Pontimicrobium sp. SW4: one gene and its partner. The protein of the gene in region 2 interacts with the protein of the main gene of each other region in a pairwise test. Links are inferred from orthologs where the notes say so. Each region holds a gene or a part of one and is shown on either strand. Other genes may lie near its edges.

What was found. Proteins that work in one complex are often made in the same cells at the same time.
Region 1: the proteins of eno (region 2) and rpe interact in binary tests that used the Escherichia coli proteins (3 or more experiments, as listed by UniProt). The link is inferred for Pontimicrobium sp. SW4 from one-to-one orthologs.

What each region holds. Positions count from the first base shown.
Region 1 is NZ_CP157199.1:483,974-490,232, forward strand. Bases 1,794-4,791 are described here. They hold rpe (ribulose-phosphate 3-epimerase), read right to left. Parts: upstream 3,625-4,791; coding sequence 2,962-3,624; downstream 1,794-2,961. Other genes in these bases: ABGB03_RS02260 (zinc-dependent peptidase), read left to right, coding at 1,794-2,433; ABGB03_RS02265 (CBS domain-containing protein), read left to right, coding at 2,526-2,951; ABGB03_RS02275 (BLUF domain-containing protein), read right to left, coding at 3,678-4,085; ABGB03_RS02280 (sigma-70 family RNA polymerase sigma factor), read right to left, coding at 4,220-4,791. Outside these bases: ABGB03_RS02255 (hypothetical protein), read right to left, coding at 1-1,379; more of ABGB03_RS02260, read left to right, coding at 1,588-1,793; more of ABGB03_RS02280, read right to left, coding at 4,792-5,083; ABGB03_RS02285 (hypothetical protein), read right to left, coding at 5,170-5,544; ABGB03_RS02290 (polyribonucleotide nucleotidyltransferase), read right to left, coding at 5,676-6,259. UniProt on the Escherichia coli protein: Catalyzes the reversible epimerization of D-ribulose 5-phosphate to D-xylulose 5-phosphate.
Region 2 is NZ_CP157199.1:2,353,806-2,359,883, reverse strand. The notes cover bases 1-2,817. They hold eno (phosphopyruvate hydratase), read left to right. Parts: upstream 1-671; coding sequence 672-1,964; downstream 1,965-2,817. Other genes in these bases: ABGB03_RS11000 (citrate synthase), read left to right, coding at 2,148-2,817; carA (glutamine-hydrolyzing carbamoyl-phosphate synthase small subunit), read left to right, coding at 1-526. In the rest of the region: more of ABGB03_RS11000, read left to right, coding at 2,818-3,434; ABGB03_RS10995 (arginase), read left to right, coding at 3,519-4,481; ABGB03_RS10990 (M20/M25/M40 family metallo-hydrolase), read left to right, coding at 4,513-5,808; ABGB03_RS10985 (DUF4440 domain-containing protein), read right to left, coding at 5,818-6,078. UniProt on the Escherichia coli protein: Catalyzes the reversible conversion of 2-phosphoglycerate (2-PG) into phosphoenolpyruvate (PEP). It is essential for the degradation of carbohydrates via glycolysis.

The DNA.
Region 1 (6,259 bases), 1.9 Mb from region 2 along the record:
TCCAAAGCTCTTCCAGGCACAGGGAAATGTAATAAAGTACCAGCTTGTAAAAGATCTTCTTTTCTCATTTCACAGAACCCAATATAAGGCGCTGTGTATGCAAACTCAACCATTCTTTCATAGTGAATAGCATCTTTTACTGCATCTAAATTTTCAGCAACAGGAGCTAAACCTCCTCTAGTAACTCTTGTACCTGCATTAATAACCGCAGCAGCTCCCGGAACGTCTCCTAAGTGAGCCATAGCTTCTGCCATGTACATATCATTCTCAGATTTTGAATATTCAACTACGTTCATAGTCCAATACGTGATATAGTCATCATATCTACTATAGCGATAGCTACTGTAGTGATATTGACCTCTTTCAGGACGGAAGTTATTAGAAGATAAGTAACCATAATCAGTTGCTAAACGCGCATCATCAGATGTAGATTCAGCTTGGAATGTTACACCATCTTCCCAATAAGCAGGAGTAGAAGGATCCATCATATTAATAACTCTCATATCAACTCTTGCCCAACCCGGGTATACTAAATATGTTTTAGGAACATTATCCCACCAAGTAATATTATCCATATAGATTTCAAAATCTTCAGTAATACCATCTTGAGTATAATCTAAAACTCTATCCCAATCTATAGTAGCTTTTTGGGCACTATTTCTAACATTACTAACTAGCCAACGAGCACCAAGACTGTTCATGTATTTAACAGCATTTACACCAGCACCACCAGGGATGATAGCTTCATCAAAAGTAATTCCATTAACAGAAGCAATAGATATCGCATCGTCTAACTTTTCTAAAGCAAAGGTCATAGCTGTAGCATAGTCTGAAGCACCTTCAAGACCAGTTCCAGCTACAACACCAGTTTCATCAGATAACCATACTTGATCAAAAACTAAAGCTAATTGCGCAATAGCAGAAGCTTGTCCAAACCTTGCAATTGTCATTATTTTATTTGGATCATCAAACTCAGTACCATTTTCAACGGCTAATGCTAATGTATTTGCATCAGATAGAATTGAATATAGAGAATTAAAATATGAATTTGTTACATTGTTACCGTAAGCAGGTGAATTGTTAAATGCTACTCTAGGCTCACTAGATAAATCTCTCATACCAAAGTTACCCCAAGAGCAACTAGTGATATCTGCCATTGTAGCAAATGCTGCTGCCGGAGAATTTGTACTGTGAGAAGTCATAAACAGGTTTCTTGTTAACCCATCTGCTGTAGCTGATAAAGCAACAGGATCAGATGTTAAAATGTCATCATTTGGATTTTCTAAGTTATCTACATTCAAATCTGTAGAAAAATCATCACATGATACAGTAAAAATAAGTAAGGTGATAATTAAAAATAAGTTAATTGTTTTTTTCATAGCGTTATTTGTTTTTATTTATAGATGAGGTCTTATTGAATAGGTTGCGTACTAAATAATTTATGTTGCCATTATTTTACATGAATAATGTGTATAAAAATTCAATGAAAATTATTAATGTATTTGTAAAATATTATTAGTCAATGCTTTGATGTCTTTTATATAAAATAATGGAACGATTAATTATTTATTTGTTTTATTTTGCAGGATGATGATTAACTATTTAATAATTCAAAATTCACCTACTAATAGTATTATTGCAGTCTTTTTATTGGCTCTTTCTATTATGATTTTTTATTTCGGATTTAGAATGATAGAAATGGTTTATGTAATGCGCAATAAAAAGCCGCTTTACAATCATGTTTATTTTAAATTAAAAAAACTTTCACCATCTCAAAAATCAACATTAAGAAATTTTTCATTTTATAGGAGATTATCTAAAAGAGAGCAAGGTTTTTTTGAGCATAGAGTAGCTTGTTTTATAGAAGATAAAACTTTTATTGGAAGAGACGATTTAATAATAAATGATGAAATTAAAGTTTTAATTTCTTCAACAGCAGTTATGCTTACTTTTGGTTTTAGAGATTTTTATATTGGCTTAATAGATAAGATATTTGTTTATCCAAAACCCTTTTATTCTAAAACGAATGATGATTATCATAAAGGAGAATTTAACCCTAAATTAAAATCTTTAGTATTTTCATGGAAAGATTTTGAATATGGATACAACATAGGTGATGATAATTTAAATTTAGGTATTCATGAATTTGCACATGCTATTCATTTAAATAGTATTAAGGAGCGTGATGTTAGCTCAACAATATTTAAAGATTCATTTAAAGAATTAACAGAACTTTTGTCTAATAGTAAATCCATGAGAGACAGGTTAATTTCTTCTAGATATTTTAGAGAGTATGCTTATACCAATCAATTTGAGTTTGTTGCTGTGTTAATTGAGTATTTTTTTGAGTCTCCAATTGAGTTTAAAAACCAGTTTCCAAAAATATATAGTAAAGTAAAGCAAATGCTAAACTTCGGTTACGCTAAGTATTAAATAATAACTTTTATTTGTTTTAGGTATGACTTTTATCATAATTTAACTGACTGTTCTTGGTTAACTTTAATGTTGAATTTAAAACCTGAGACATGAAAAGAGGAACACCAATTTCGGCAATAATGACTAAAAATGTCATTACATTAAATACATCTGATAATTTAGAAACAGCTGAGCGTTTATTCAAACAAAATCATATTAGACATATTCCAGTTGTTAGTGGAAAAAGCATAAAAGGAATGTTAAGCCTTACAGATTTGCTACGCATCAGTTTTGCTGATGCAGTAGATGAAACAGAAGATTATGTTGATGCTATAGTTTATAATATGTTTACTATAGAACAAGTTATGGCCAAAAACTTAATAAGCGTAACATCAAAAACGACCATTAAGGAAGTTGCGGAAATTTTAGCAAAAAAAGAGTTTCATGCAATACCAGTTGTAGATAATAATAAGTTGGTAGGTATAGTAACAACTACTGATTTAATTAACTATTTGTTGGCACAGTTTGATGAGTAGATTTTCTCTATTAAGAATTTGCTAAAGCTTTTAAGTCTTTAATCGTTTCTATTTGATTAGAACTTTTAAATACATAGCTGCCAGCTACCAAAACATCTGCGCCAGCATCTACAAGTGCTTTAGCATTTTTATTGGTTACTCCTCCATCTATTTCAATTAAAGTTGAAGCGCCTTTTCGTATAATTAATTCTTTTAATTGTTCAACTTTACTGTAAGTGTTTTCAATAAAGCTTTGGCCTCCAAAACCTGGATTAACACTCATTAAGCAAACAAGATCAATGTCATTAATTGTATCTTCTAAAAGATTCACATTCGTATGCGGATTTAGAGCGACACCAGCTTTCATTCCTTCAGCTTTTATGGCTTGAAGTGTTCTATGTAAATGTGTGCATGCTTCGTAGTGTACGGTAAGTATATTGCTTCCTAATTCTGCAAATGTTTTAATATAACGATCAGGATCTACAATCATTAAATGTACATCAATGGTTTTTTTTGCATGCTTTGAAATAGCATCTAAAACAGGCATTCCAAAAGAAATATTTGGTACAAAAACACCATCCATGATATCAATATGAAACCAATCAGCTTCACTATTGTTAACCATTTCTATATCATACTGTAGGTTTGCAAAATCTGCTGCTAAGATTGAAGGTGCTATTAATTTTGAAGACATTGTATTTAGTGATTATTTTGTTTTGACAAAAATAATTTAATTATAGGTTTATTTTATTTTTTTGCAATAAAGTTCTCGACGATATTGATGATTTTGTCAACAGAGTTAAGCTCAGCTTTCTTTATCCATTTTAAATATTTCTTTAATTGATCTAGAGTTTTAGAGTTTTCAACAATGACAAACCCAGAAACATAGTCGACAAATATACGTTCTTCAATAGTTGTGTCGATTAATTTTATGATGTTAGTATGTCTTTGATCTTGGCTAATTTTTTTAAAAATCATATTAACCATTTGCTCGTCTCCTTCTAATATTTGAAGAAAATTACCATGATTATATACTAAGATACCTGAAATATTGAGCTCCGTATTGTTTCTTTTATTAACGCGAAATAAATGTTCTATATCTAGATTAGATAATAAGTTTTTAGCGCTACTAACATAACATAGTGTATGCGGCATACTTAAATTTTTAGAGATTTTACTTTTAAATAATAAAAAAGTGAACCCAGAGTAATCAGCTCTGGGTTCTTTCATCAATCAAAAAACGAACAGTTATGTAACTGTTTGTTGCGTTTATTAGGATATAAATATAACTATCCTAAGTAAGTTTTTAAAATTTTACTACGAGAAGTATGTTTTAATCTACGTATTGCCTTTTCTTTAATTTGACGAACACGTTCTCTAGTTAGGTCAAAAGTCTCACCAATTTCTTCTAAAGTCATTGGATGTTGATTACCTAAGCCAAAGTATAAACGAATTACATCTGCTTCACGAGGAGTTAATGTTTCCAGAGCTCTTTCAATCTCTGTACGTAACGATTCGTGTAATAAATCTCTATCTGGATTTGGAGATTCACCACTACGAAGTACATCGTATAGGTTAGAATCTTCCCCTTCTACTAAAGGAGCATCCATTGATACATGACGTCCAGAGTTTTTCATTGACTCTTTTACGTCGTTAATTGTCATGTCTAATTCTTTAGCAATTTCTTCAGCACTTGGCGGGCGTTCGTGAGACTGCTCTAAGAATGCATAGGTTTTATTAATTTTATTAATAGAACCAATTTTGTTAAGTGGCAAACGTACAATTCGTGATTGTTCAGCTAATGCTTGAAGAATCGATTGACGAATCCACCATACTGCGTACGATATAAATTTGAAACCTCTGGTTTCATCAAATCGTTGAGCAGCTTTTATAAGTCCTAAATTACCTTCATTAATTAAATCTGGTAAAGTAAGTCCTTGATTTTGATATTGCTTAGCTACAGAAACAACAAAACGTAAGTTAGCTTTAGTTAATTTTTCTAAAGCAATTTGATCTCCTGCTTTAATACGTTGTGCTAATTCTACTTCTTCGTCTGCTGTAATTAAGTCAACTTTTCCAATCTCTTGTAGGTATTTATCTAACGATGCAGTTTCTCTATTGGTAACCTGCTTCGTAATTTTAAGTTGTCTCATCTAAAGGTCTTCTGTTTTATTTATTGGGATTAATACTCTTGTCATATAGTTATACGTGAAATGTTACTTAAATGTTACAAAAAATATTAAATTTTAATTAATTTTTTATCTGTTAAATTAATATCGCTAAGCATTTCGTCAGTAAATTTGTAATGACCACGAGTAGTAATTAACCTAAAATGATGAGATTTTATAGCACTTAATGTATTTAGAAATAACCATTTTGATTTCAATAAATTGGTTTTTGAGGTTTTTAAACTAATATCGAATATATGCTTTCTACCTTCTTTTTCGGCTACAATATCTGGCGTTATTGTAATATCACTTCCTTTTTTATGATATGATTTAGGTGTTTCATAGCCCTTCATATCTGCTTTGATGTTTTGATAGCCTAAATTTTGTAAGTAATTTACCGAGGTTTCTAAAAAATCTGAATATTCTTCTTTGTCGTTGAATGTCATAGCTTATAATATAACGAAATTTATTGGATTTACAAATTTTGTTGATGCTTTAATGTTTTATCATATTCTTTAAACTAAAAAAACCTCTCAAAATTAATTGAGAGGTTTTAAAGTTATAGTAGATAGAAGGGTTATTCTTCTTTCTTATCTTCTCTAGGCTTGCGGTCATCACGACGGTTATCACGTCCACGATTATCTCTTCCTCTGTTATTATCACGTCCACCTGAACGTTTATCATCTCTTGGTGGTCTAGCGACATAACCTTCAGGTTTTGGCAAAATTGCTTTACGAGATACTTTCTCTTTACGAGTTCTAGAATCTACTCCAAAGTACTTCACATCAAATACATCTCCCATGTTTACAACATCAGATACATTTTCTGTACGTTCCCAAGCTAATTCACTTACGTGTAATAATACTTCGTTGCCTGGAGCTTCCGTATATTCTACAACAGCACCAAAATCTAGCATCTTGATTACTTTTACTTCATAAATGCTACCAACTTCAGGCTTAAATAGTATAGCGTCTATTTTTGCCATTACTGCATCAATACCTTCATTGCCAACACCTAAAATTTCTACGATACCTTCTTCAGTTACTGGATCCTCATTAATTACAATAGTGGTTCCAGTTTCTTTTTGCATCTCTTGTATTACTTTCCCACCAGGACCAATTAAGGCACCAATAAATTCATTAGGAATACGTCTTGTTATCA
Region 2 (6,078 bases):
CCTTCGCAATTTAGTAAAGCGTGATGCTTACATAAAAGTGTTTCCTTATAATTCTAAATTTGAAGAATTAGAAGCGTTTAAACCAGATGGTTATTTTTTGTCTAATGGTCCTGGAGATCCAGAACCTTTAGTTGAAGCACAAGAAGTAGCAAAAGAAATCATAAAGAGAGATTTACCATTATTTGGAATTTGTCTTGGACATCAAGTAATAGCTTTGGCAAATGGTATCTCTACTTATAAAATGCATAATGGACATAGAGGAATAAATCATCCTGTAAAAAACTTAGAAACGGGTAAGGGAGAAATCACCTCTCAAAATCACGGATTTGCAGTTAATAGAGAAGAAGCAGAAGCTCATAAAGATTTAAAGGTGACGCATGTACACTTAAATGATTATACTGTTGCAGGTTTAGCAATGAAAAATAAAAACTGCTTTTCAGTACAATATCACCCAGAAGCAAGCCCTGGACCACATGATTCAACATATTTGTTTGATCAGTTTATAGAAAACATAAAATCAAAATAATTAAAAGGCAATGTGTGAACATTGCCTTTTAATTTACTAAAACGTTTTAGCAGAAATTTATACTAATAATAAGAAAGTAAAGTATTTTTAGTATGACAATTTTGTAAATTTGAAAATTCAAAAAAATCAACATAAATAAGATTCAATGAGCATAATAATAGACATTCACGCAAGACAAATTTTTGACTCCAGAGGAAATCCAACAGTAGAGGTAGATGTAATTACAGAAAATGGAATTTTGGGTAGAGCAGCTGTACCTTCAGGAGCTTCTACAGGAGAACATGAAGCTGTAGAATTACGAGATGGTGGAAATGCTTATATGGGAAAAGGAGTTTTAAAAGCAGTAGAAAACGTTAATACTATTCTAGCTCAAGAATTATTGGGAGCTTCAGTGTTTGAGCAAAATCTAATTGATCAAACTATGAACGATTTAGATGGAACACCAAACAAAGCAAAGTTAGGAGCAAATGCTATTTTAGGTGTGTCTTTAGCTGTCGCTAAAGCTGCAGCGAACGAATTAGGGATGCCTTTATACCGCTATGTTGGTGGTGTATCGGCAAATACATTGCCATTACCAATGATGAATATCATTAATGGTGGCTCACATAGTGATGCACCAATTGCCTTTCAAGAGTTTATGGTAATGCCAGTAAAAGCCAAAAACTTTTCGCAAGCAATGCAAATGGGTTCTGAAATTTTCCATCACTTAAAAAAAGTACTACATGATAGAAATTTGAGTACAGCAGTTGGCGATGAAGGTGGATTTGCACCAAATCTAGAAGGAGGAACTGAAGATGCTTTAGAAACTATTGCAAAAGCAACTGAAAATGCTGGATACAAGTTAGGAGACGATATTATGATTGCTTTAGATTGTGCAGCAGCCGAATTTTATAAAGATGGGAAATACGATTATACAATTTTTGAAGGCAATAAAGGCGTTGTAAGAACATCTAAAGAGCAAGCAGAATACTTGGAAGAGCTTTGTAATAAATACCCAATAATTTCTATTGAAGATGGTATGGATGAAAATGATTGGGATGGCTGGAAAATACTAACTGATAAAGTTGGAGATAAAGTACAATTGGTTGGAGATGATTTGTTTGTAACAAATGTAGAGCGATTATCAAAAGGTATTAACAATGGTATCGCTAACTCCATTCTTATTAAGGTAAACCAAATAGGAACACTTACCGAAACTATTGCTGCGGTTAATATGGCTCATAATGCAGGTTATACATCTGTAATGTCACATAGATCTGGTGAAACCGAAGATAATACTATTGCTGATTTAGCAGTAGCGTTAAATACAGGACAAATTAAAACTGGTTCTGCATCACGTAGTGACCGTATGGCAAAGTATAACCAATTACTTCGTATAGAAGAAGAATTAGGAAGTACTGCATATTTTCCTGGAGAAAGTGCTTTTAAAGTAAAATAGTATTTAAATATTATAGATTTTATAAGGCCATTATTTTTCATTAATGGTCTTCTTTTTATGATTATTTTTTTTAATACCATTATCAATAATTCAATGCATTCTATGCTTTAAAAAGTGTCAGATATTTTGTATTTTCGTAGAGTTATTTTCAACAATGAATTCATAATATAATTATCAAAAAAAATGCTAAATACTGCTACGTTAGAAGTTAATGGTCAAAAACACGAATTCCCTATAGTTACTGGAACAGAAAATGAAGTTGCCATAGATATAAAAGCTTTAAGGAGTGAAACAGGAGGAGTTATTACTATCGATCCTGGATATAAAAATACTGGGGCTTGTGAAAGCGGTATCACTTTTTTAGATGGAGAAAAAGGTATTTTAAGATATAGAGGTTACTCTATTGAAGAACTAGCTGAAAAAGCTGACTTTTTAGAAGTCGCTTACCTTTTAATTTTTGGTGAACTACCAACAAAAGAGCAACATGATAAATTTCATGCAGATATAAAGTCAAAATCTGTTGTAGATGACGATATACGTAAAATTGTTGATGCCTTTCCAAAGTCAGCACACCCAATGGGAGTGTTATCATCATTAACAAGTGCTTTAACTGCATTTAACCCTTCTTCAGTTAATGTAAATTCTGAAGAAGATATGTACAATTCTGTAGTAAAAATAATGGGAAAGTTTCCTGTTTTAGTAGCGTGGACATTGCGTAAAAAACAAGGACTTCCATTAGATTACGGAGACAACAGTTTAGGCTATGTAGAAAACGTTTTAAAAATGATGTTTAAACAGCCTAATGAAGAGTATGTTCAAAATCAAGTAATTGTTGATGCTCTAGATAAATTATTAATATTGCATGCAGACCACGAGCAAAACTGTTCAACATCTACAGTAAGAATTGTTGGCTCATCTCACGCAGGATTATTTGCGTCGTTATCAGCAGGAATATCAGCACTTTGGGGGCCACTTCATGGAGGAGCTAATCAAGCAGTACTAGAAATGTTGGAAGCTATTAAAGAAGATGGAGGTGATACTAAAAAGTATATGGCTAAAGCTAAAGATAAGAATGATCCTTTCCGTTTGATGGGGTTTGGTCATAGAGTCTATAAAAATTTCGATCCTAGAGCAAAAATTATTAAAGTAGCTGCAGATGAGGTATTAGCAGATCTTGGTGTAGATGATCCAATTTTAGATATTGCTAAAGGTCTTGAAAAAGAAGCTCTTGAAGATCCTTACTTTGTTGATAGAAAATTATATCCTAACGTAGATTTCTATTCAGGAATTATTTATAGAGCTATGGGAATTCCTACAGACATGTTTACTGTTATGTTTGCTTTAGGGCGTTTACCAGGTTGGATTGCTCAATGGCGTGAAATGCGTTTGCGTAAAGAACCAATTGGGAGACCAAGACAATTGTATATAGGTGAAACATACAGAGAATTTAAAACTATTAACAATAGATAATTCAACAATAAACAACAAAAGACCTCATAGTAACCTATGAGGTTTTTTTATATTTGTGATAGGAAACTCATATTTTTTAAATAGATGAAACGTATTAAGATAATTAAGAATAGATCAGACATCGGTGCAGGAAGTCGTGGTTCAGACATGGGTATTGATGCTATAGAAATAGCTGCTATAAATGTGAATAATGATTATTTTAATAGACACGAATTTATAGATGTAGAGACTGAGAATGAATCTATTTATAATAAGGTGAAAAATACTTACTCAAAGCGAATTGAACATGTCTCTTATCAATGTGAAAGAGTTAGTAATGCTGTAAATGCTAGTTTAACAGAACAGTCTTTTCCATTAGTAATTTCTGGAGACCATTCTTCTGCATTGGGTACAATTAGTGGTATAAAAAAGACTTATCCAAATAAAAGACTTGGAGTAATATGGATTGATGCACATGCCGATATTCATTCACCTTATACGTCCCCATCTGGAAACATTCATGGAATGCCTTTAGCAGCAGCAATGAGTGAAGACAATATGGATGATAAAGTTAATGAAGTATCTAATACTTCTACCCAGTATTGGGAAAGCATGAAAAATATTGGTGTAAAAGGCCAAAAAGTAAGACCTGATGATCTTGTATATTTTGGCGTAAGAGATACCGAAGAGCCAGAGGATAATCTAATGGAAAAGCTAAAACTTCGAAACTATATGGTTCATGAAGTTAGACATCGAGGATTAGAAGTATGTGTAGATGAAGCATTAGATAGGTTAAAGGATTGTGATATGCTATACATATCATTTGATGTAGATAGTATGGATTGTGACCTTATTTCTTATGGAACAGGAACTCCAGTGCCTAAAGGTTTTGACGAATTCGAGATTATTAAAATGATAGATCGAATTATTAAAAGTGAAAAAGTAATTTGTATGGAATTTGTAGAAGTAAATCCGCTACTAGATCATAAAGGAAACAAAATGGGAGAAACAGCCTTTATAATACTTGACGAAGTAACCAAAACATTAACGACAAGTCTTAATATATAAGAATCATTAATAAGTTAACTATTAAATTATTATGAAAGTTTTTTTAAAATATATTTTTCTATTCTTAGTATTTACACAATTCGCTTTTGCGCAAAAATTATCTAGAAAAGAAAAGAAGATTATCCAGACTATTGAAACTAATAATGCTGAAGCTATTGCATTTTTAAAAGATATCGTAAACATTAATAGTGGTACGATGAATCATGAAGGTGTTAAGCAGGTTGGTGAGGTTTTAGGAAAGGCATTCGAAAATATTGGATTTAACAGCGTTTGGCATGATATGTCTGAAGTAAATCGTTCAGGACATTTGTTTGCCGAAAATAAAGGAAGTAAAGGGAAGAAACTCTTACTCATAGGTCATCTAGATACAGTCTTTGAGGCAGATAGTCCATTTCAAGAATTTAAAATGGTTAACGATAGTATTGCTCATGCTCCAGGAGGAAATGACATGAAAGGAGGAAATGTAATTATCCTTTATGCGTTAAAGGCTTTAAAAGAAAATGGTTTTTTAAATGATGCTCAAATTATAGCAGCATTTACAGGAGATGAAGAAGCTACAGGAAAGCCTTTAGCAATTAGTAGAAAACATCTAATAGAAGCTGCAAAGCAAAGCGATATTGCTCTTGGGTTTGAAACTTCGACAGGATTTAACTATGCTACAGTTGCTAGACGAGGTTCTTCAGGATGGAAAGTTGAGGTTACAGGTAAAAGAGCTCATTCGTCTGGGATATTTAGAGAAGGTGTAGGAGCAGGTGCGATTTTTGAGATGTCTAGAATACTTAATGAGTTTTATAATGAAGTAAAAGGAGAAGAATATTTAACCTTTAACCCTGGAATTATCCTTGGAGGAACACAAGTAGATTACAATAGTGAATTGACTAAAGGAAATGCATTTGGTAAAACAAATGTCGTAGCACAAACTGCTGTTGTAGAAGGTGGATTACGCTTTATTTCAGAAGAACAAAAAGAGAAAGCTAGAGCAAAAATGCGAAACATAGTAAGTAACAATTTATCACAAACATCTGCTAAGATAACTTTTATAGATAGTTATCCTGCTATGGGACCAACCGAAGGGAATCATAAAATTTTAGATTTGTTAAACCAAGTAAGTTTAGATCTTAACCAAGGAGAAGTAGAAGCTTATGATCCTGGTCGTAGAGGTGCAGCAGATACGTCTTTTGTTGCCGAATATGTTGATTGTTTAGATGGTCTTGGTACTATGGGTAATGGAGCACACACGCCTAAAGAAACGGTTAATTTAAATACCATAGAAGCTTTAACAAAACGTACAGCTATTTTAATTTATAGACTAATTAATCAAAGGTAATAAGATAAACTAGTCCCAAACAAATTTCCAGTTCCCATCAGTTTGTCTTTTCCAGACTGTATGGAAAATACCAGTTTCTTCGGTAACAACACCTAAAGAGTCTGTTTTTATATATAGGTATTTACCATAGGTGTATCCTAAATCACCAGATTTTGAAACATCTACAAAATCAGGTTTCCAAGAAAGTTTAGCTAAATCGGCTTCAGGTTTTCGGTCTTTATATGAAGCTCTTAAAGAATCAATGCCAACAAGAACTTTTTTTCCTTTTTT